Regions from separate parts of the Anthropogastromicrobium aceti genome, predicted to be linked through region 1. Evidence: predicted binding sites of a transcription regulator. Region 1 holds the regulator's gene; the other holds the start of a gene.
What was found. The regulator NrdR, encoded in region 1, represses ribonucleotide reductase genes. The targets are predictions, from matches to a motif close to CACAANATNTTGTG.
Positions count from the first base shown of each region.

Region 2: nrdD (anaerobic ribonucleoside-triphosphate reductase) is a predicted target of NrdR. The motif match lies at 2,872-2,885, and genes of this name have one in related genera.

Region 1 covers NZ_JAJEQN010000005.1:67,632-78,871, forward strand. The annotation lists gene LKD48_RS02955 (peptide chain release factor 3) at 1-1,118, shown strand, start outside; gene LKD48_RS02960 (PRC-barrel domain-containing protein) at 1,222-1,485, shown strand; gene nrdR (transcriptional regulator NrdR) at 1,586-2,050, shown strand; gene LKD48_RS02970 (YqeG family HAD IIIA-type phosphatase) at 2,047-2,544, shown strand; gene LKD48_RS02975 (shikimate kinase) at 2,541-3,041, shown strand; gene efp (elongation factor P) at 3,191-3,748, shown strand; tRNA gene LKD48_RS02985 (tRNA-Arg) at 3,826-3,897, shown strand; gene LKD48_RS02990 (DUF5688 family protein) at 3,941-4,819, shown strand; gene aroE (shikimate dehydrogenase) at 5,000-5,896, shown strand; gene LKD48_RS03000 (hypothetical protein) at 5,924-6,700, shown strand; gene LKD48_RS03005 (AAA family ATPase) at 6,721-7,665, shown strand; gene LKD48_RS03010 (DUF58 domain-containing protein) at 7,734-8,834, shown strand; gene LKD48_RS03015 (transglutaminase domain-containing protein) at 8,892-11,240, shown strand, end outside.
Region 2 covers NZ_JAJEQN010000008.1:82,102-93,341, reverse strand. The annotation lists gene ruvA (Holliday junction branch migration protein RuvA) at 1-500, opposite strand, end outside; gene nrdD (anaerobic ribonucleoside-triphosphate reductase) at 672-2,834, opposite strand; gene LKD48_RS04785 (AraC family transcriptional regulator) at 3,058-3,963, opposite strand; gene galE (UDP-glucose 4-epimerase GalE) at 4,183-5,199, shown strand; gene LKD48_RS04775 (threonine aldolase family protein) at 5,292-6,326, opposite strand; gene LKD48_RS04770 (alpha-amylase family glycosyl hydrolase) at 6,411-7,946, opposite strand; gene add (adenosine deaminase) at 8,119-9,135, shown strand; gene LKD48_RS04760 (ABC transporter permease) at 9,241-10,506, opposite strand; gene LKD48_RS04755 (hypothetical protein) at 10,507-11,240, opposite strand, start outside.

The DNA.
Region 1 (11,240 bases):
TGCTTGGTATTAAGACCTGCCCAATCAATTGGCCAATCGGATGCGGTAAGAATTTCAAGGGTGTTTATGATCGTAACACAAATAAGATTACTACATTCGTTGCAGCAGATGCAGGTATGCATGAGATTGAGAGTCATGAGCTTGATGTTGAAGGTGCTGAGGATCAGGTTGGTATTATTGGTTATCAGAAGCTGCTTGAGGATATTGAGCTGCTTGATGGTGCATGTGAGGAATTTGATCAGGATAAGGTAAGTAATGGTGAGATTTCTCCTGTATTCTTTGGTTCTGCACTGACAAACTTTGGTGTTGAGACATTCCTTGAGCATTTCTTAAAAATGACAACATCACCGCTTCCAAGACATAGCTCAATTGGTGAAATCAGCCCATTTGATGATAATTTCTCTGCCTTTGTATTTAAGATTCAGGCAAACATGAATAAGGCACACAGAGACCGTATCGCATTTATGAGAATTTGTTCTGGAAAGTTTGAAGCCGGCATGGAGGTGAACCATGTGCAGGGCGGCAGAAAGATTCGTCTGACACAGCCACAGCAGATGATGGCATCAGAGCGAACAATCGTAGAAGAGGCATATGCCGGAGATATCATTGGTGTATTTGATCCAGGTATTTTCTCAATTGGAGATACAATATGTTCTCCTAAGATGGGTAATATGGCATTTGACGGAATTCCAACATTCGCACCAGAGCATTTTGCCAGAGTGCGTCAGATGGATACAATGAAGCGTAAGCAGTTCATTAAGGGAATCAGTCAGATTGCTCTTGAAGGTGCTATTCAGATTTTCCAGGAATTTAACACTGGAATGGAAGAGATCATTGTAGGCGTTGTCGGCGTGCTGCAGTTTGACGTTTTGAAATTCCGTCTGGAAAATGAGTACAATGTAGAGATTCGCCTTGATCCGCTGCCATACGAGTATATCCGCTGGATTGAGGATTGGGAGAATGTGGATGTAGCAAGAATCAATGGAACATCCGATATGAAGAAAATTAAGGATCTGAAGGATCGTCCGCTGTTATTGTTTGCAAATAGCTGGAGTCCGCAGATGGTACTGGAAAGAAATCCAGGCTTAAAGCTGTCTGAGTTTGGAACAGAGCACTAAACAATATATATTAACATAGTGTCTAATATATTTGTCAGAAGGCAGAATATATTTAATACGCATATACTATACCGAGAAAGTGAAATGCTTTTGAGGGTAGCATATGCGTATTTGTGATTTAAGGCAAAAAGAAGTGATTAATATAAAAGACTGCAAAAGACTTGGCTATGTGTGTGACATTGAATTTGATCGAAAAACAGGCTGCATAACACATTTGATTGTTCCGGGCACAGGAAAAATATGTGGGTTATTCGGACGAGATACGGAATATCGCATTCCATTTTGCAGAGTATGTCAGATTGGACCAGATATCATATTAGTTGATATTGATGAGGGAGAAAAACCAATCAGAGATAAAGAAAAATAGAATTGAAAACAATTCAGAAAAAACTTGACCTTACATACCTTTTTATTTTATAATAATAGCATTAAAGAGATGCTGGCAGACAGCAGGAATGGAGGCAGCAATGAAGTGTCCGTTTTGCGGAGAAGATACAACAAAAGTAATTGATTCAAGGCCTTCTGACGATAATACTGCGATCCGCAGGCGCAGGATGTGTGAGGTGTGCAACCGGCGCTTTACAACATATGAAAAGATTGAAGTATTTCCGCTGATGGTAGTAAAAAAGGATCAGACAAGAGAGGCTTATTCGAGGGAAAAATTAAAAACTGGAATTGTTATGGCATGCCATAAACGTCCGATCCCGACTGATGCAGTAAATCGTCTGGTGGATGATATTGAGACAACTATCTTTAATAATTATGAAAAAGAAGTCAGCAGCAAGGTGATTGGTGAGCTGGTGATGGAAAAGTTAAAAACACTTGATGAGGTCGCTTATGTGCGCTTTGCGAGTGTATATCGCTCTTTTACGGATTTGAATAATTTTGCACAAGAGCTTGAAAATATGATTCAGAGAGAGAAAAAACAGTGAGTAAATTGTATCCATGGGCAGAGGCAGCGTCTGCCTACCAGATTGATTATCAAAAGGAATATGATAACGGCGTGCGTGGCGTACTATTCGATGTGGATAATACGCTTGTAAGGCATGGAGAGCCAGCTACAAAACAGGCAAAGGAATTGTTTGAACATCTTCGCAGCATTGGTTTAAAAACCTGCATTATTTCAAATAATAAGGAGCCGCGTGTCAGTCCGTTTGCGAAGGAAGTTGGAAGTGACTATATTTATAAAGCAGGGAAGCCATCAGTACGCGGTTATGAGGACGCTATGAAGCGTATTCATACAACACCAGATACAACGATTTTTATCGGAGATCAGATCTTTACAGATATTTATGGCGCAAACAGAGCTGGAATTAGGACATATCTTGTTCAGCCAATTCATCCAAAGGAAGAAATACAGATAGTGCTAAAGCGTTATATAGAGCGTATAGTATTGTTTTTTTACCACAGGAGGAATAAGCGATGAGTTCAATTGTTTTGATTGGCTTTATGGGAGCAGGAAAGACAACAGTAGGAAAAGAGCTTGTAAAAAAAGGATTCGAGCTGATTGATACTGACGCCTATATAGAAGCTTGTGAGAAAATGAGCATTTCTGATATTTTTGCTCAAAAAGGAGAAGATTATTTTCGTCAGGCAGAGACAAAAGCACTCAAGACGCTGCTTGTACAAGATAAGCAATTTGTGATTTCATGCGGAGGTGGAATGCCGCTTAGTGAGGAAAACAGAAAGCTTTTAAAAAAACTCGGCATGGTAGTCTATTTAAGGATTCAGCCAGAGACTGTTTTGGCTCGTTTAAAGGGTGACACAACGCGCCCTCTTCTTAAAGGAGATGATAGTGGAGAGCGTGTGCGTACACTGATGAAACAGCGTGAGGCACATTATTTAAGCGGTGCAGATTTTGTGCTAGACGTAGATCAGAAAACACCTGGGGAACTGGCAGAGGAAATTTTTAAAGAGTTTTAAAAATACTACTTGAAAAGTTATATTTTTTATTGTATGATAATATAGTATGTAGCGCCATTTTATGGGCGTTTGCGTTTGTTTAGAACGATAGGCATCTGTGCAAGAGTACAGAAAGATGCCGTTAATTCTCATTTACAGGAGGAAAAAAAATGATTTCAGCTGGTGATTTCAGAAATGGTAAGACTTTGGAAATTGAAGGCACTGTCTATCAGATCCTTGAGTTTCAGCATGTAAAACCAGGTAAGGGTGCGGCATTTGTTCGTACAAAGTTAAAGGATATCAAGAATGGTGGAGTAATCGAGAGATCTTTCCGTCCAACCGAGAAGTTCCCGGAGGCAAGAATTGACCGTAAGGATATGCAGTATCTGTATCAGGATGGAGATCTGTACTACTTCATGGACAATGATACCTATGAGCAGATCGCACTTGGAAGTGAGCTGATCGGTGACGCATTAAAGTTCGTTAAGGAGAACGAGATGTGTAAAGTATGTTCCCACAATGGAAACGTATTCTCAATCGAGCCGCCGCTGTTTGTAGAGCTTCAGGTTACTGATACTGAGCCAGGCTTCAAGGGAAATACTGCTACTGGTGCTACTAAGCCGGCAATCGTTGAGACTGGTGCACAGGTAAATGTTCCGTTGTTTGTAGAGAACGGTGAGGTAATCAAGATCGATACCAGAACAGGTGAGTATTTATCCAGAGTATAATCTGATCAGAAATTCAAAACAAAATATTTAACGTTTTGTTTCAGAGTCAGCTGTTTGATCTAACAGCTGACTCATATACACCTGTAGCTCAGTGGATAGAGCAGTAGAATCCGGATCTACGTGCGGGGGTTCGATTCCCTTCAGGTGTGTTCTCTCATCCAGCTTTTCTGGAGTTTAGAACGGAGGAGCAATATGGATTATCAACAATTTTTATTTACCATTACTGCGGGTCTTCAGTCCGCCTGCCAGGCAGAGGAAAAGATTACCGTGCAGACAATTGAACAAAAACATACAGCAAAGATAAAAACGGTGTCATTATACCACAGAGGAAAAAGAACAACTCCTTGGATATATATGGCGCCGTTTTACCGTTTATATCAGCATGGCTATTCTATGGAAAGTATTCAAAAGGAATTAAAAAACGTGCTTGATATGGTAACAGAAAATAATAAAGTGGAGGGAGAGATATTTACAAACTTTGAATGTGCTGCTGCCTTTTTATCAGTGCGGCTCATTTCATATCAGAAAAATAAGGAATTTTTATCACTTGTCCCACATAGACGTATTCTTGATCTTGCCATTATCTATCAGCTGGTATTTGAGGGAACAGACACAACGATGGGTGCTGCCGTTGTGTATCAGGATCATTGCAGAATCTGGGAGGTGACAGAGGACATTTTATTCCAGACAGCCATCACATCGATGATTCGCCGTTTTCCACCGTCTTTAAATAGCGTAGAGGCATTGATTGGGCTGCCTGAGCTGCCAGTACAGTCTGATTTTCCTCATTTATTTGCGCTGACAAACAGTAAAGCATTTTTTGGAGCATCAGTCATCATGTATCCGGGTATCCTTAGGACGGCAGCAAAAAAGCTTGGCGGTGCATATTATATTTTGCCGTCAAGTATGCACGAGGTACTGCTTCTTGCAAAAGATAAAGACACAGATCCGTCACAGTTAAAGGAAATTGTGGAGGAGGTAAATCTGACAGATGCTGTAAGTACAGATTTTTTGTCAAATCATGTTTATGAGTATGATTCAGACGAGGATACTGTCACTATCGTAGTGTAATCACACCATATCATGGTAATTTTGCACAAAATAAAGTGTCGCGTGTGGCAAAAGAGATAAAAAGCTTGCATATTTTACAGATTCGTATTAAAGTATATAGGAGCTTGGTCAGTTTATGTCATTTTGGTGGTGACAAGAAATGACAGTAAAAAACTGCTGCAAAAGGTATCAGGAAAGGATATGTCTATGATAATAAATGGAAAGACAGGCCTTACCGGTCTGCTTGGAAGTCCGGTGGGACACAGCAAATCACCGATGATGCACAACACATCATTTCAGGAGTTAGGAATTAATTATGTCTATCTTTGTTTTGATGTTGGCATTGAAGGTCTTAGCGGTGCCGTAGACGGTCTTGTAAGTTTGGGAGCAAAAGGTTGGAACTGTACTATGCCAAATAAGTCTAAGATGGCACAGCTTTGTGATGTGCTTTCGCCAGCAGCGTCGATTACAGGCTCTGTGAATACGGTTGTGAATGAAAATGGAAAGCTTATGGGATACAATACGGATGGAACAGGCTATATGAGAGCCGTAAAAGAAGCAGGATTTTCGATCAAGGGTGAGAAAATGACTCTTCTTGGAGCAGGAGGCGCAGCAACATCTATTCTTGTTCAGGCAGCACTTGATGGTGTGCGGGAGATTTCTGTATTTTGTCGTCCGGGAAAATCGACAGAGCATGCAAGGCAGGTGATTAATCAGCTGACAAAGCAGACAGCATGTAAGATTAATTTATTTGATTATTCAGATGAGTCTGTGATTAAAAAAGAGCTTTTGACAAGTCGTATTTTGACAAATGGCACAAATGTAGGCATGGCACCAGATACAGATAGAAGTCTGATTACATCAGCAGATTTCTTCCATCCAGATTTAATAGTATCAGATGTAATCTATAATCCAAGAGAGACAAAGCTGATGGGAATTGCTAAGAGTCAGGGCTGCAGCTGTTTTAATGGGTTATATATGTTGCTGTATCAGGGTGCAGAGGCATTTACATTGTGGACAGGAAAGCAGATGCCAGTTGAACTGGTGAAAGAACGATATTTTGATGAGCCTGAGGCGCGTCTGCGTACAGCGCAGTAACGCAAGATGGCAGAATAGGAAGGAATTATGGCAAAAAATAATTTTAAGAGAAAGAAAAAACCAGGTGTGGTCAGAAGGATTCTTCCATACTTTGTCATTATTCTGGTAGCAGCTGCGCTGATTGTGGCAGTTATTTTGATTACGAGCAGAAAAGGCAACAAAGATCGTCAGGAAATCCAGACGGTTGTTGATGTTACAGAAAATCAAAACAATAATAACAATCAGATTCAATCCTTAGAAAAGGACGGCGTGCCGGAAGTAAAAGAACTGGTACAGAAGTATTTTGATGCAGTAAAAAAGGCAGATGTCAAGGATCTTAAGCAGATTGTTGTGCAGGATACAGAATTTAGTGAGGAAGCACTTAAAAAGCAGTGTGAATATGTTGAGTCCTATGAGAACATTATCTGCTATACAGTTCCAGGTATTGCTGATAATACTTATATAGCATATGTATATTATGAGATAAAGTTTATTGGAATTGACACGAAGGCACCATCTATGATTCGACTTTATATTTGTCAGAATAAGGATGGAAGCCTGTATATTGATAAGAATGCGAAGGATGGCGAGATCGCAGCTTATCTGCAGGAGGTTGCCGGATGGGAGTCCGTGCGTGAACTGGTTGCAAATGTAAATACAAGATACCAGGAAGCATGCGTAAAGGATGAGGCACTAAAGAACTTAAAGGATATGCTGGATGGAAAGACATCTGTTCCATCATCTGAAAAATCATCTGAAGAAAATACGTCAGAATCTGTCAGTGATACTGTTTATGATGCAGAATCACAGGCAGATGAGGCATAAGACAAGGAATGAGAGGAAACATGGAGAATATACAAAACGTAAAGAAAGTTTGGCAGGCAATTGATGATATAAAAAAGGTAATCAAGGGTAAGGATGAGAGTCTGAATAAGCTTATGTGTACGATGCTTGCAGGCGGTCATATACTGATGGAGGATATTCCTGGTGTAGGAAAGACAACGCTGGCGCTGGCATTCTCAAAAGCATTGTCCTTAAAACAAAAGCGTATGCAGTTTACACCAGACGTGCTTCCGTCTGATGTGTGTGGTTATCATATGTATCAGAAGGATACTGGAAAGTTTGTGTATTATCCAGGAGCTGTTATGTGTAATCTGTTTCTTGCAGATGAGATTAACCGTACATCACCAAAGACACAGTCTGCACTGCTTGAGGTTATGGAAGAAGGCACTGTCACAATTGATGCAGTAAAAAGAGAAGTGCCGCAACCATTTATGGTAATTGCAACAGAGAACCCTACAGGATCTTCTGGTACACAGCTGTTGCCGGAGTCTCAGCTTGACCGTTTCATGGTTCGTATGTCTTTGGGCTATCCAAGTCAGGCAGATGAAATTTCTATGATGAAGAGCAAAAAGGAATATTCTGTAGATGATATTCCAGCATCTCTCACCGTTGAAGATATTCTTGAGATGAAGAAAGAGGTCGAGAAGGTATTTATTCATGATCTGATCTATCAGTATACGACAGATCTTGTCAATGCGACCAGAAAGCATCAGTATTTGACACTTGGCGTTAGCCCAAGAGGAACGCTGGCGCTGATTAATATGGCAAGTGCACATGCGTACCTTCAGGAGCGCGATTATGTAGTTCCAGCAGATGTGGCTGCTGTATTTACTGATGTATGTGCGCATCGTCTGATTTTAAATACAAAGGCAAAGGTGGGCGGATTAACAGCAGAAGGCATTCTTGAGCAGATCTTAAAGCTGATCCCTCAGCCAAAGGCAAAATAAAAAGACAGGCCTTGTAGGAGCATGTTCTATAAGGCCTTTGTTTGCTTTTTCCTGAAAGGAGAGTTTTTATGTGGGGAAGAAAAATAGTCTATATTCTTCTGGTTATAATCACATCATATATTGCACTGATGTATGAAAGTCCTGTTCCTGGAGTATTTCTGGCGTTTGAGCTGCTGCTTCCAATAGCATTATTTGCACTTACCTGGTATCACAAAAAAAACGTTAAGGTAACAATTGGAAATGGACAGCAGGTGGCAGATTGTGAAGAAAAAATAGAAATTCCTATTCGTTTTCATAATAATGGCTGGTTTCCGATAACAGATGCGTCTGTAAGAGTAAATGTCAGCAATACATTAGATGGAGAAAAGGAATCCTATGATATCAATCTGCGTGCACCGGCAAAAACATCAGTAACTGTTCCATTTACATTTTGTTCCACATATTGTGGTGTGATTAAAATTTCATTTGAGCGAATTGTAGTCTTCGATTATCTGAGATTATTTCAGAGAAAAAAAACAATTTCTGCTCAGGCAGAGTGTGTTGTAATGCCTCATCTTCTTGATCTTCAAGTCGCTGTGACAGATGCCTGCCGTAATTTTGACAGTGACAGCGAGGAGTACGATAAGCATAATGCAGGAGATGATCCTGCTGAAATTTATCAGATCCGCGAATTTCGTCAGGGCGACAAAATGTCAAGAGTTCATTGGAAGATGACAGCCCGCCTTGATCAGATGATGATTAAGGAACTGTCAAGGCCAATCAGTGATTCAGTTGGAATTTTTCTGGATCTTCGTTATCAGACAATAGAGGAGATTCAGTCGGTATATGATCTTTGTTATTCACTTTCAGCGGCACTTTGTTTTAACGAGTGTCATCATCGCATGATCTGGTATTCACAGGATGGTGGAGGTGCATTTGAAGAACATCTGATTAAAGGAATGGATGACATTACAGCTGTTATGAGTAAGCTTCTTGTCAGTGCAAAAAGAACTGACAAGCTGTACTGGGAGGAGTATAAAAGCAGCCGCAGTACACCGCTGTACCGTATGATTGCAATAAGCTGTATGGATACGAATAAAGATGAACAATTAGGTGACTTTTTGTCATCAGATGGTACAAGAAAATCAATTCTTACAATTAACGAGATTCATGAATTGATTGAGATATGATAAAATTAACTGTCATAATTAAATTGTATATTTAATTTGCAACGAAGGAGGAACTTCATGGAAAACGAAGAGAAGGGCATTCTGGTCGAGCAGGTTGTTCAGGCTGACCGAATCCGGACTCACGGCAAGTTTCATGAGCGATTGTTTTTGCTGCTGCGCATTATCTATTTTTTAATAGGAATGCTTGGTGTGGTGCTTGGACTTGCGCTTACCTATGAGATTGAGCTAAATTATGTGCTGCTTGTGGTGGGAACGATTGTGATCGGCCTTCTTATAACAGCAGCCTGGGAACTCCCAATCAGCCGCATGATTACATGGCCGGTCTTATTTGGCATTTATCTGTTAGCAGGAATTGTATTTCACAACAGTATTTTTAGTGGATTGTTGGGATTCTATAACAGTTATGCAGGATATATAAATGAGTATTATGGTACAAAAGTTTCACTTGCAGCTATTGAGCCAGTTTCAGCAGCCTCTTATTTGATTACGCTGTTGTTTGCAACATTTTTAATTGGAGCAATTTTATCGCTTGGAACGATTCGTTCATTAGATGGAAGGGTGACAGCGCTATTATTTGGAGTAATCTTTATTCTTGCGCTTGCAGTTGGAGAGCTTCCGGCAATGCCATCATTTTTAATGATGCTGTTTGTGCTGATAGGTATGTTTTCTCTGCAGTACAGCCGTTATCGTGAGAGTCTTAGTGTGAGAACAGTTACAGTAAAGATGAGCAATAGCGCATTTGGAATGCTTAGGTGGCAGACATCTGTTGTAATTGCCGCTTTGTTCTTGCTGCTTCTTCCAGTGAGCCGTTTTATGTTAGGACCTGCATTTACAGATGGATATGAAGCACAAAGCCAGATACGTGAAGATATTCGAAACGGAGATCTGTTAAAGAGTCTGGAGACCTTCTGGAAGAAGGTGACTAGAGGTGAGTGGGATTGGCTTCCTGTTGATATTATTCGAAGCAGCGGCGTCCACGGCGGTAAGCTTAGTAATGTAAAAGAGGTGCGCGATTATAATGAGACGCATTTGTATTTAGATATTTCGAGTGATTTAAAGGCACCGCTTTATATTCGAGGCTACGTAGGAAGCAATTATACGGGCAGCGGCTGGCGCGAGCTTAGTGATAAGCAAAACGAAGAGGGACTTGCAACGGGTATGGATCTGATAAGCTTAAGCAGTCAGTATTATCAGGTTTTGGAAAGTCTCTATAATAGTGGTGATGAATCCGTTGCCAGACGAGATCTTGTTATTTCAGACGTAGATGCAAACAGTGCCTTCTCGTACATTCCGTATGGTACAAGTCTTGTTGATTTTACAGCGGGGGAGCCATTTGATGCGTATCCAAAGCAGGAAACAGATAGAGAGATCTTTTCTATGTACTATATGAATACGCAGCGTCTTTCAAATATTCAAAAGCTTGAGACGGCAGGCTCATACGAAACACAAGATGCGTCTTACCGCGCCTTTGCAGATTCAGTCTATCTGTCACTGCCAACAAAGGGACTTGATTCCTTCTATGAAGAATATTCAGGAAAGAAATTTACATCAATTGCAGATTGTGTGTCATTTGTGCGATCAACGCTTGAAGCGCATGCCTCTTATACAAAGACACCAGGCTCAACTCCGCGTGGAAATGATTATGTAGAATATTTCCTGTATGAAAATAAGCAGGGTGTATGTACACATTTTGCATCAGCAGCAGTACTTTTATTCAGGCTTTATGGAATCCCGGCGCGCTATGTAGAAGGATATCTGGTGCGCGATTTGGAATCAGGAAATGGTGCACAGGCCATTATGGATGAGGCAGCGCATGCCTGGGCTGAGATTTATGTAAAGGGTGTTGGCTGGATTCCAATCGAGGTAACACCAGGCTTTATAGATGAGGCAGATTTAGCTGATTCAAACGACGGACAGGATTCTACTATTAGTTCCGATCAGCTTGAAAATGCAACAAATCCGGCAGAACCAGAGACACAGGTAGAGGAGCCTCAGGCAACAGTAGAGGGAATCTTTGAAACTACGCCAGAGACAACAGCAGAAAATGAGCAGCCATCAGAACCGGCTAAGCCATCAGAGCAAAATCAGCCAACAGCACCGAATCAGCAGCAAAGTCAGAGCGATCCTAATAATCAGAATAATACAGATAATTCTAAGGATGATCACTTTTTCAAGCTTCTAATGCATGTGATTTTGATTGTGCTTTGCTGTATTTTATTTATTGCGCTTATCATCTTTGGAATGATCTATCAGAGAAAGATGCGTTTAAAGCGTCAGGAACAGCATTTAAAGGGTGAGCCAAAAGAAGCATTATTATATGCTCTTTCCAGAATGGATGCGCTGTGTGAAGCAGAAAACCTTGAGAAAATCAGTATAGCAGCTGATGCAGCAGCGCTTCAGGAATCA
Region 2 (11,240 bases), on a different contig from region 1:
GCTGTCAATGCCTCAATTGCCTCAGCACGATTTGCATTAGTTTTCGAATCCACAGCATCAGCTGAAACCATAGCAGACTGCTCTCCAAGAGTATCTGCAAGCGAAATTTTATCCTTTAACTCAAGAATCATTTTCTGAGCTGTCTTAATTCCAATGCCAGGTGCCTTTGCAATCGTCTTTGCATCCTGTGCATAAATTGCAAAACGAAGTGTGTCCATTGACAATGCTGACAAAATGCCAAGTGCTCCCTTCGGGCCAATACCGCTGACACCAATCAGCAGCTCAAACATTTCCTGTTCCTCTTTACTTATAAAACCATATAGCTGCATAGCATCTTCCTTCACATGAAGATATGTATACAGTTTAAATTCGCTATTCTTTGCCGGAAGACGATTCAAAACAGTCTCCGGTACCCGGATACAAAAACCAATTCCGCCACACTCAATTACCACGGCATCTGTGCTGTGTCCGGCATATATTCCTGAAATATAGGAAATCATTTCATTCTCCTTTAATACACCTTAAAACAAAAAGGCATGTTCGCTTTAGTATAACATGGAAAAAGGCACTTGGCAAGATGAAAGAAAAGACGTGTATGAGATAAAAATCCCAACACGTCTCTCTTACACTATATTAATTTACAGATTCGCATATGTTTACAGATGTTCAGCTTACAGATGCAATACACGTTCCTTAATCTCTTGTGTTCTTCCTTGATTCCAGAACTGAGTTCCGATGTAGCCGCATGTACGTCTTGCGACATTCATCTTATCCTGATTGCGGTTTCCACAATTTGGACACTCCCATACAAGCTTTCCGTCATCATCTGATACAATTTGTATCTCTCCATTGTAGCCGCATACCTGACAATAATCACTCTTTGTATTTAACTCGGCATACATGATATTTTCATAAATATATTTCATAACAGAAAGAACAGCATCGATATTGTTTTGCATGTTTGGAACCTCAACATAGCTGATTGCACCACCTGGAGACAACTTCTGAAACTGTGACTCGAACTTCAGCTTATCAAATGCATTGATCTTTTCTGTTACATGAACATGATAGCTGTTTGTGATGTAATTCTTATCTGTGATTCCAGGAATCAGTCCAAAACGCTTCTGCAGACACTTTGCAAACTTATATGTAGTGGACTCAAGCGGTGTTCCATACAAGCTAAAATCAATGTTATGCTCTGCCTTCCACTTTGCACATGCATCATTCATATGCTTCATAATCTCAAGTGCAAATGGAGTTGCCTGAGGATCAGTATGGCTTGTTCCTGTCATGTACTTAACACACTCACATAAACCTGCATAGCCTAAGGAAATTGTTGAATAGCCATTATATAACAGCTTATCAATCGTCTCGCCCTTCTTTAAACGAGCTAGTGCACCATACTGCCACAAAATCGGTGCAACATCAGACGGTGTTCCCTTTAAACGATTATGTCTGCACATTAATGCACGGTGACACAGTTCAAGACGCTCATCAAAGATCTTCCAGAAACGATCCTTATCCTTTCCTGATGAACATGCAACATCAACAAGATTGATTGTGACAACACCCTGATTGAAACGGCCATAAAACTTTGGCTTATTATTTTCATCATGATATACAGTCAAGAAGGAACGACATCCCATACATGGATAGCAGTTTCCATCTTTGAGTTCCTTCATAACCTTCTCGGAAATATAATCTGGAACAAGTCTCTTCGCTGAACACTCTGCAGCAAGCTTTGTCAGATAATAATACTTGCTGTCCTCGTGAATATTATCCTCTTCGAGTACGTAAATCAGCTTAGGGAATGCCGGTGTAATCCATACACCCTTCTCATTCTTGACACCTCTGATACGCTGATGAAGCATCTCCTCGATAATCGCTACAAGATCCTCTCTTGTCTGACCTTCCGGTACCTCATCAATATACATAAATACTGTAATAAACGGTGCCTGTCCATTTGTTGTCATAAGCGTGATAACCTGATACTGAATTACCTGAACACCACGGTTAATCTCTTCCTTTACACGCTTTTCTGCGATAAGATTGATCTGCTCCTCTGTTACCGGGATTCCTGCTTCTTCCATCTCCTTGCGAACCATACGACGGAATTTCTCACGGCTGATCTGTACAAAAGGTGCAAGATGTGCCAGTGAAATACTCTGTCCGCCATACTGTGAGCTGGCTACCTGTGCGATGGCCTGTGTTGCAATGTTACATGCAGTGGAAAAGCTCTTTGGCTTTTCAAGCATAGTCTCACTGATTACAGTGCCATTTTGCAGCATGTCCTCAAGATTAATCAGACAACAGTTGTGCATGTGCTGTGCATAATAATCTGTATCATGGAAATGAATGATTCCAGCATCATGTGCCTCCACAATATCCTCTGGCAGCAAAAATCTTCTTGTAAAATCCTTATTTACCTCACCTGCAATGTAGTCCCTTTGTACACTGTTTACAGTCGGATTCTTATTTGAGTTTTCCTGCTTTACCTCTTCGTTGTTGCACTCAAGAATACTCTTGATACGTTCATCAGTTGTATTGTGTGTTCTGGCTAACTCGCGCTCATAACGATACCTTACATAATTTCGCGCTACAGAGAAGGCCTGCTCACGCATAATGGCATTCTCCACAAGATCCTGTATTTCTTCCACGTTTAAGGAACGATTCACTGCAAGGCACTGCTTCTCTACTTTTTCCACAATATGAGCGATCTGATGATAGCTCAGTCTTTCAGCCTCAACCACGCTGTCATTGGCCTTTTTCACGGCCTGTGCAATCTTATTTGCATCAAAGATTGCCTCTGCTCCGCTTCTTTTAATAATCTTCATTATGCAGCCCCCTTAATCAAGTTGTTCCTCACCATTATACAACATCTTGTGTTTTTGTCAATGTATTTATACTGTATTTGGTGTCTATCGAATTCACAATTGTAGTGGGTGCTTTTGCAACTTTGAAAAAATTTTTCCAGTTTTTTCACGCAATACAAACCTGTGTTCCCTATATCGCCAAAATATTATGATGTCTTTAGGGAACTTTTGTCATATCGTCTGACTATACTTTCTGTGTCTTTGAAATGAAAGACTTTCGATAATCGCTCGGTGAGCATCTCATCACCTGATGAAATACCTTTCCAAAATAGGCAGGATTGGAAAATCCAACCATCTGGGCAATCGATGTGATACTGTCTTCTCCCTTGATCAAAAGGGGCAGACTTTTCTCAATGCGGTATTCCAGCAAATATTCAAATATCGTCTGATTCATATGACGCTTGAAAAAACGGCAGCATTCACTCGCGCAGATATTAACATTTTCTGCGATAGCTCCAAGAGTCACATGCTCATGATAATGCTCCTGCAAATAAGTAATCGTCTTTCTAAGACGCTCAATATCTTTGTACTGAGCCGATGGATCTGGCGAAATTTCACTCCATACGTTTGTATACAATGTATTCCATATTTGCAAAAGTGTCTGACAAATTGCAAGCTCAAATCCTGGCAAATGACCCTCATAATCTGTCACAATAGTTTGAATCGACAAAAGTACCTGTTTTTGCCACTCAGTATCTGGCACAAGATGTAGTCCTCCAAGCAAATCATTTCTTGTTACAGGCTCTACATATTTTTTGTCAACTGCACTTCCCTCAAAGCCATAAATCATTCGCGGATGAAATGTAACGGAAAGATAGCGGCAGTCTCCCTGATTCAGCATATGACCAGTGTGAAGTGCATTTGCATTGCAAAAAAGTCCTTCTCCTGCCTTAAGGCAATATACAGTGTCATTTACCTGATATTCGATTTGTCCCTCCTCAATATAAGTTAACTCCACCTCCGGATGCCAGTGCCAGGCAAATGCGCCTCTCTCGTAATCAGACAGCACTTCATGGCTAACAAACACTGGAAATTCATAGCTTCCGTGAAATTTCAGTTCTTTTTTCTCATTATTAATTTTTAATTGCATAGAAACCTCAAAATACTTATAATTTTTTCGAAAATAGTTGTTGCCATACCATTCCTCTCTCATTATAATTGTAAGTAGAGGAAAGTCAAGACGATTTCCAAATGCACGTTAAGGCAATCGGCTAGCGCTGCGGCCAAAATTGTCTATACGCCTACTAAATATTTTATTACACACGATACTACTATTTATTATTTATCGCAGCGCAGAAATGGGGTTATCATGAAGATTTTAGTTACCGGTGGCGCCGGCTATATCGGCAGCCATACCTGCGTCGAACTGTTGAACGAGGGATATGAGGTTGTCATCATGGACAACCTGTACAACGCCAACATAAAGGCCGTTGAACGCATCGAGCAGATCACCGGAAAGAAGGTTACTTTCTACCAGACTGACATGTTAGACCGTGAGGGTGTAAAGGCAATCTTCGATAATGAAAAAATTGATGCAGTCATCCACTTTGCAGGTCTCAAGGCTGTCGGCGAATCTGTTGTAAAGCCAATCGAGTACTACACTAACAACATGTCCGGCACACTGATTCTGTGTGATGAGATGCGCAATCACGGCGTTAAGAACATTATCTTTAGCTCTTCTGCTACTGTATATGGTTCTCCAGCTGAGATCCCGATTACTGAAAACTGCCCGAAGGGTACTGCAACTAACCCATATGGCTGGACCAAGTGGATGCTTGAGCAGGTATTAACTGATATTCACACTGCTGACCCAGAGTGGAATGTAATCCTGCTTCGCTACTTCAATCCAATCGGTGCTCATAAGAGCGGCCTGATCGGTGAGGATCCAAAGGGTATTCCGAACAACCTGCTTCCATATGTTGCTCAGGTTGCAATTGGAAAGCTTCAGTGCATCAACGTATTCGGAGATGACTACGATACACCAGACGGAACCGGTGTTCGTGACTACATTCATGTAGTAGACCTTGCAAGAGGCCATGTAAAGGCAATCCAGAAGTTAGCCGACAAAGACGGTGTTAACATCTACAACCTTGGTACTGGAAAGGGCTACAGCGTTCTTGATGTCATCCATGCATTCGAGAAGGCATGCGGCAAAAAGCTTCCGTATGTGATCAAACCTCGCCGTGCTGGTGATATTGCAACATGCTACTCTAAGTGCGATAAGGCTGCCGCTGAGCTTGGCTGGACTGCACAGTATGACATTGATGAGATGTGCGCAGATTCCTGGAACTGGCAGACAAAGAATCCAAACGGATATAATGACTAATTTTACCAAAAGAAGGACCAATGGCTTTTTGCCAAAGGTCCTTTTTTGTAACTATTTAAAGTCATATAGAATTGCTTGCTGTTAGTTATCTCTTACAGTGCAGCAATTGCATCTGTCAGTGCCTTGATCTGCGCATCATTTGTTGCCCAGCTTGTGCAAAAACGAACAATCGATTTGCCATCTTTTGCTTCTCCCCAATATTCAAAGGCAAAATCTTTCGCCAGTGCTTCTTTTTGTGCATCTGTTAAAATCGGAAACTGCTGATTTGTCATAGAGCTTCCATACATGGAAATTCCTTTTGCCAAAAACGCCTCACGCAGAGTCATTGCCTTTTTTACAGCCTCGCCGCAAATCGCTTCATACAAACCGTCTGTAAACAGCGTATCAAACTGAATGCCTAACAGACGACCCTTTGCAAACATGCCGCCGCGCTGCTTAATCATATAGCGAAAATCCTTTTTAAGTGATTCCTTTAAAATGACAACAGCCTCACCGAAAAGCGCACCGCACTTTGTTCCGCCGATATAAAATACATCACAAAGATTAGCAAGCTCTGGCAGTGTAACATCACATGCCGGACTCTGTAAGCCATAGCCAAGGCGTGCACCGTCAATAAAAAGCGGCATATCATGTGCTTTGCAGACTGCATATATATCAGTCAGTTCCTGCTTGCTGTAAAGTGTTCCGCTTTCAGTCGGAAATGAAATATATACCATACCTGGCTGTACGATATGCTCACGGCTGCCGTCTTCATAGTGCTTCTTCACAGTCTCCTCAATCTGAACTGCTGTAATCTTTCCATCCTCTGATGAAAGTGCCAATACCTTGTGACCAGTTGCCTCGACTGCTCCAGTTTCATGGCACGCAATATGACCTGTATCGGCACAGATTGCGCCCTGCCACGGCTTTAACGCTGCCGCGATGACAGTCATATTAGTCTGCGTTCCGCCAACAAGAAAATGCACATCGGCATCCGGTCTTCCAACCGCCTTTTTAATCTTTTCTCTTGCACTCGCACAGTACGGATCCATACTGTATCCTACCGTCTGCTCCAGATTTGTCTCATTAAGTCTTTTTAAAATGGCTGGATGACAGCCCTCCTCGTAATCACACTGAAAATATATCATGAATTTTCCTCAAATCTTGTATTTTTTTCTATCAAATAAGGTAAAACACCACATTTGTAAAACTATATTTGTGAATGTTTTATTTTATCGCAGTAAGTTTGCTGACTTTGATGGGATCACAATCTTACCATCCTCTACGACCACTGCGCCGCCAATCTCATAGAGAGTTTCTTTCCAATCACCCGGCACATTCAAAACAGCCTCACGATCGGCAGGATTTACGACAACCAAAATTTTCTCATCTGCACTGCTTCTAATATAGGCAAGCGGTGATCCATCTGCTCCATCTGATACAAACTCAATATCGCCATCGCTTAACAAAGCACTATGTTCTCTTCGAAGCGCAATCAGCTTTTTCACCTCGTAATACAATGAATTTGGATCTTTCATCTGATCCTCTACTGTCGGACTGTTCGGCTTATCATCGGTCGGAATATACAATTTTTCTGGTGATGCATTGCTGAATCCTAAATTCACCCCGTGATTCCACTGCATTGGAGAACGAGAACCGGTACGGCTGTAGCCGCCCTCAACTGATACCAGATTTTCGACATAACGAAGACCAATCTCATCTCCATAATAGATAAATGGCGCACCTGGCATTGTCAGAAGGAATGCAAATGCAACCTTTAACTCATCGCCATGCAAGGTTCTCGCCAGACGATCCATATCATGGTTTCCAGATGGAATACAGATTAATCCCTTCTCTCCTGCCTTTTTGCGGCTCTCCTTATAATTTTTTACAAAGGCTGCCGCACTACCCTTTCCTCTAGCGGAAAAATATGGCTCCTCACAGCGAAACAGGTCGTTGTAGTGAGATGGTCCAAAATGCAGCAAAAAGTCCATATCAAAGCCTGCCTGAAGTGACTTATCTGGCTCACCCCACTCTGATACCATCGCTGCCTCTGGAAATTCTTTATCAAGAAATGGGCGAATGGTCTGCCACAGGCGGATGGTTCCAAGTCCATCCGGGTCATTTTTTACAAGTGAGCCTGCCATATCGACACGAAAGCCATCACAGCCCATCTGAAGCCAAAAGCGCATAACCTTTTCCATCTCAACAATTGTTGCCTTCGGTCCCTCTGCATCCATCGGCTGCTGCCACGAGCGCTCACAGATATAGTGACCATAATTTAATGCCGGCTGGTGGGAAAAGAAATTTACCACGCAACAACCGTCTCTGTCCGAAATACCCTTGATCGAGGCAATTCCCTCTGGCTGCTCCCAGATATTGTCTGTCCAGATATAGCGATCGGTATATGGATTTTTCTGTGCCTTAAGTGATTCCTTAAACCACGGATGTTCTACTGACGTGTGTCCAGGAACCAGATCCAGAAGAATATGCATTCCTCTCTTGTGAACTTCATCAAACAGTCTCTTCAAATCACCATTGGTTCCATAACGCGGTGCTGCTGTGTAATAATCGGACACATCATAACCAGCATCGCCAAATGGAGATTCAAAGCATGGATTCATCCAAATCGCATTGCAACCCAACTCCTTAATATAGTCTAGACGATCAATGATTCCCTGAAAATCACCGATTCCATCTGCGTTGGTATCCTGAAAAGACTGCGGATAAATCTCATAGAAAACTGCATCTTTCAACCACTCTGCCATACTTCCTCCTTCTTGACTGTTATACAGTCAATTTTGTATTTTAAGTCAATTTCAGTTTTTATTCTACTTCGCTGTACGCGATCTGTCAATTTTCTATTTCAATTCTTAACTTCTTGATTTTTTTTGTGATAAGGCATACACTTATTCTACTGATACGAAAGGTAGGTTTGTTATGTCCACAAAAAAGATTACACTTCCAACACATTTTATTGACTTACATTTACATCTTGACGGTGCAATTACACTAGATATTGCAAAAGCACTTGCAAAACTTCAAAATCAAACGCTTCCCTCATCCTCCGATGCCGAGCTTTCTAAGCTTCTTAGCATCCCTCCTGACTGCGAGGACTTAAACGAATATTTGCGCCGCTTTGATCTTCCAATCTCACTATTACAGACAAAGGAAAGCATCAGCGAGGCTTTTTATCTAGTTCAAGAAAAGCTGATCGCACAAAATGTCATCTATGCAGAGCTTCGATTTGCCCCTCAATCCTTTATGCAAAGAGGCTTAAGCCAGCGCAAGGTCATTGAAGCTGCCCTTGATGGACTTTCTCGGTCTCATCTTTCTAGCAGCATCATTCTCTGCTGCATGCGTGGACTGGAACGTGAAAAAGCCAATCTGGAAACAGTTCAGCTTGCAAAAGAATATCTGACAACTCACGATGGTATTACTGCACTTGACCTTGCCGGTGCAGAAGGCTTGTTTGCGACAAGCGATTATAGAGAACTGTTTTCCCTTGCATCAAAGCTAGACGTGCCATTTACACTGCATGCCGGAGAAGCTGCCGGTGCCGACAGTGTGCGCTGTGCAATTGAGATGGGTGCCCGTCGCATTGGCCATGGTGTGCGCGCCTTTGAGGATGATGCACTTTTGTCACTTTTAAAGGGAAATCAGATTCCTCTTGAACTTTGCCCCACCAGCAACCGCCAAACGAAGGTTGTTTCTGATATGAAGACCTATCCGCTCTCAGATTTTGTAAAGCGGGAACTGGCAGTCACCTTAAATACCGATAATCCAGCGATCTCAAGCACAACGATTGCAAATGAGTTTGCCTACGCCCAGTCTCTTGGCATCACACTTGCACAGGAAGAAAAGATGCTTTTAACCGCTGTAGATGCCGCCTTTACAGACAAGGCTACAAAAGATAAATTAAAACAGTTGCTTTGCAAATCCAATTCAATTGAATAAATTTGATAAAGAAAAAATATCGACTTCCAATTATGATATCTAACGATTGGAAGCCGGTATTTTTCATTTTAAGTATTGTTAATATCACTTATTTACTTTTCGGTTTTACTCGTGTCGCAGTGCCTCAATTGGGTTTAGATTTGCCGCTGAAATGGATGGCAGTAAACCAAAGACAACTCCAATCAATGTAGAAAATCCAACTGATACTACGATGGATGTACCATTGATTGCAACTGGTGTAGATGACATCTTCGAAATCACCTCTGCCAGTCCGATTCCTGCTGCTACACCGAGCAAACCACCCATACTGGTAAGGATTGCCGCCTCGGTTAAAAACTGTCCGAGGATTCTGCCCTTTTTGGCTCCGATTGCTTTCTTCAAACCAATCTCCTTTGTACGTTCTGTAACAGAGACAAGCATGATATTCATGACACCAATTCCTCCGACAAGAAGGGAGATGCAGGCAACCCAGATTAACATGCTGTTAGTAGAGCTTTGCATATCCTGCAACTGCTTTGCCTGCTGCATCAGATCCTCTGAGCGATATGTAATACTTGAATCAGACACATTCATGTTCTGGTTCATAATATTTGCTGCAGCCTTTCCTGCTGCCGCCATCTCATCTGCTCCGCTTGCCTGCAAAACAAGGTTCTGTGCTTCATCAAACTTATAGATTGTTCCCCATACGCCCTTTGGAATATAGATATTACCACTTGAGGAACCACCCTGATAATATGTCCAGTATTCTTCCTCTGAGTTTATAACAAGCTCACTTTGACCAACCTGCGTACATACACCCACTACTGTAAATGGTTCTCCATATATCTCAATTGTTTTTCCAATTGGATCTTCATCTGGAAACAATGTACGCAAAACTGACTCATCGATAACTGCCACCTGACGCTTTTTTTTGCTGTCCTCCTGAATAATTTCACGCCCCTGCATTATCTGATAGCCTGCCGTGCCAAAATAGTATTGATCAATGCCAAGCACCGTACAGCTGCTTAACGACTGATTATTATAAAAAACAACACTATTATACTCGGAACGCACCTGATAAAATGCAGCACGCAGCACGTTTGGAATTTGCAGAATCTCCTGACGCGTATCCTCATCAAAGAGCGGCACACCCTCTGGTGATGGACTCCATGTGCTGATCTCATATGTGTAATCATCCTGTGACAGCTGAACCTTTACCGTATGACGATTATTGCCCATCATGTTCTGCTTGATTAATTCATTTGTTCCTTCAATGGTAGAAACAATAGCAATAATGGCTGCAATACCGATGATAATGCCAAGCATTGTCAGAAACGAACGCAGTTTATGTGACCAGATTCCCTGAAAGGATAATCGTATATTTTCAAACATTTACTGATCCACCTCCCCATCATCTGCCATGCTTTCATTGTACATCATGCCATCATCTGCCATACTTGCATCATACATCATTCCATCATCTGCCATACTTGCATCATACATCATTCCATTGTCATACATGCTTGCATCCATATCTGGATTCATACCTGGATCCATCTGTCCATTGCTGTCATCACCATACTCACTTGTCGTCTTAACACCTTCCTTTACAGTCTTTCCAAATGGTACTGCAATCATATCATCATTTGTTAATCCTGATTTGATCTGGTAATAGCTGCCATACAGACTCTTTCCAATCGTGACATAGCGCTTTTCAAGAAGACCAGTCTGTTGATTTCTCGCATATACAAAGTATCGATTATCTTCCTTCTTTACATACATCTGACTTATATAAAGAGAATCAGCATCACCCTGAGTCGTCAGGCTGATATCAACATAAGCGCCATTTGTAAGTCCCTTTCCATCCTCTGGCGTAATATATGCTACAAACGGATAATATGAAAGATTTGGATTCTGTGAACCTCCCATCGTATTTGTAGTTGGATACTCAGAAACTTCTGTTACTACCGCTGTACAGAAAATTGATGAATCATTCACCCAGCTGTTGCATGAAATCTCCATTCCCGGCACAAAAGTATCAAGAAGATCCTCTGTGACTGTTCCCTGAACGTAATATCCTTCGCCTCCGTTAATAACGGCAAACGGCTCAGAATAATCAATATCAT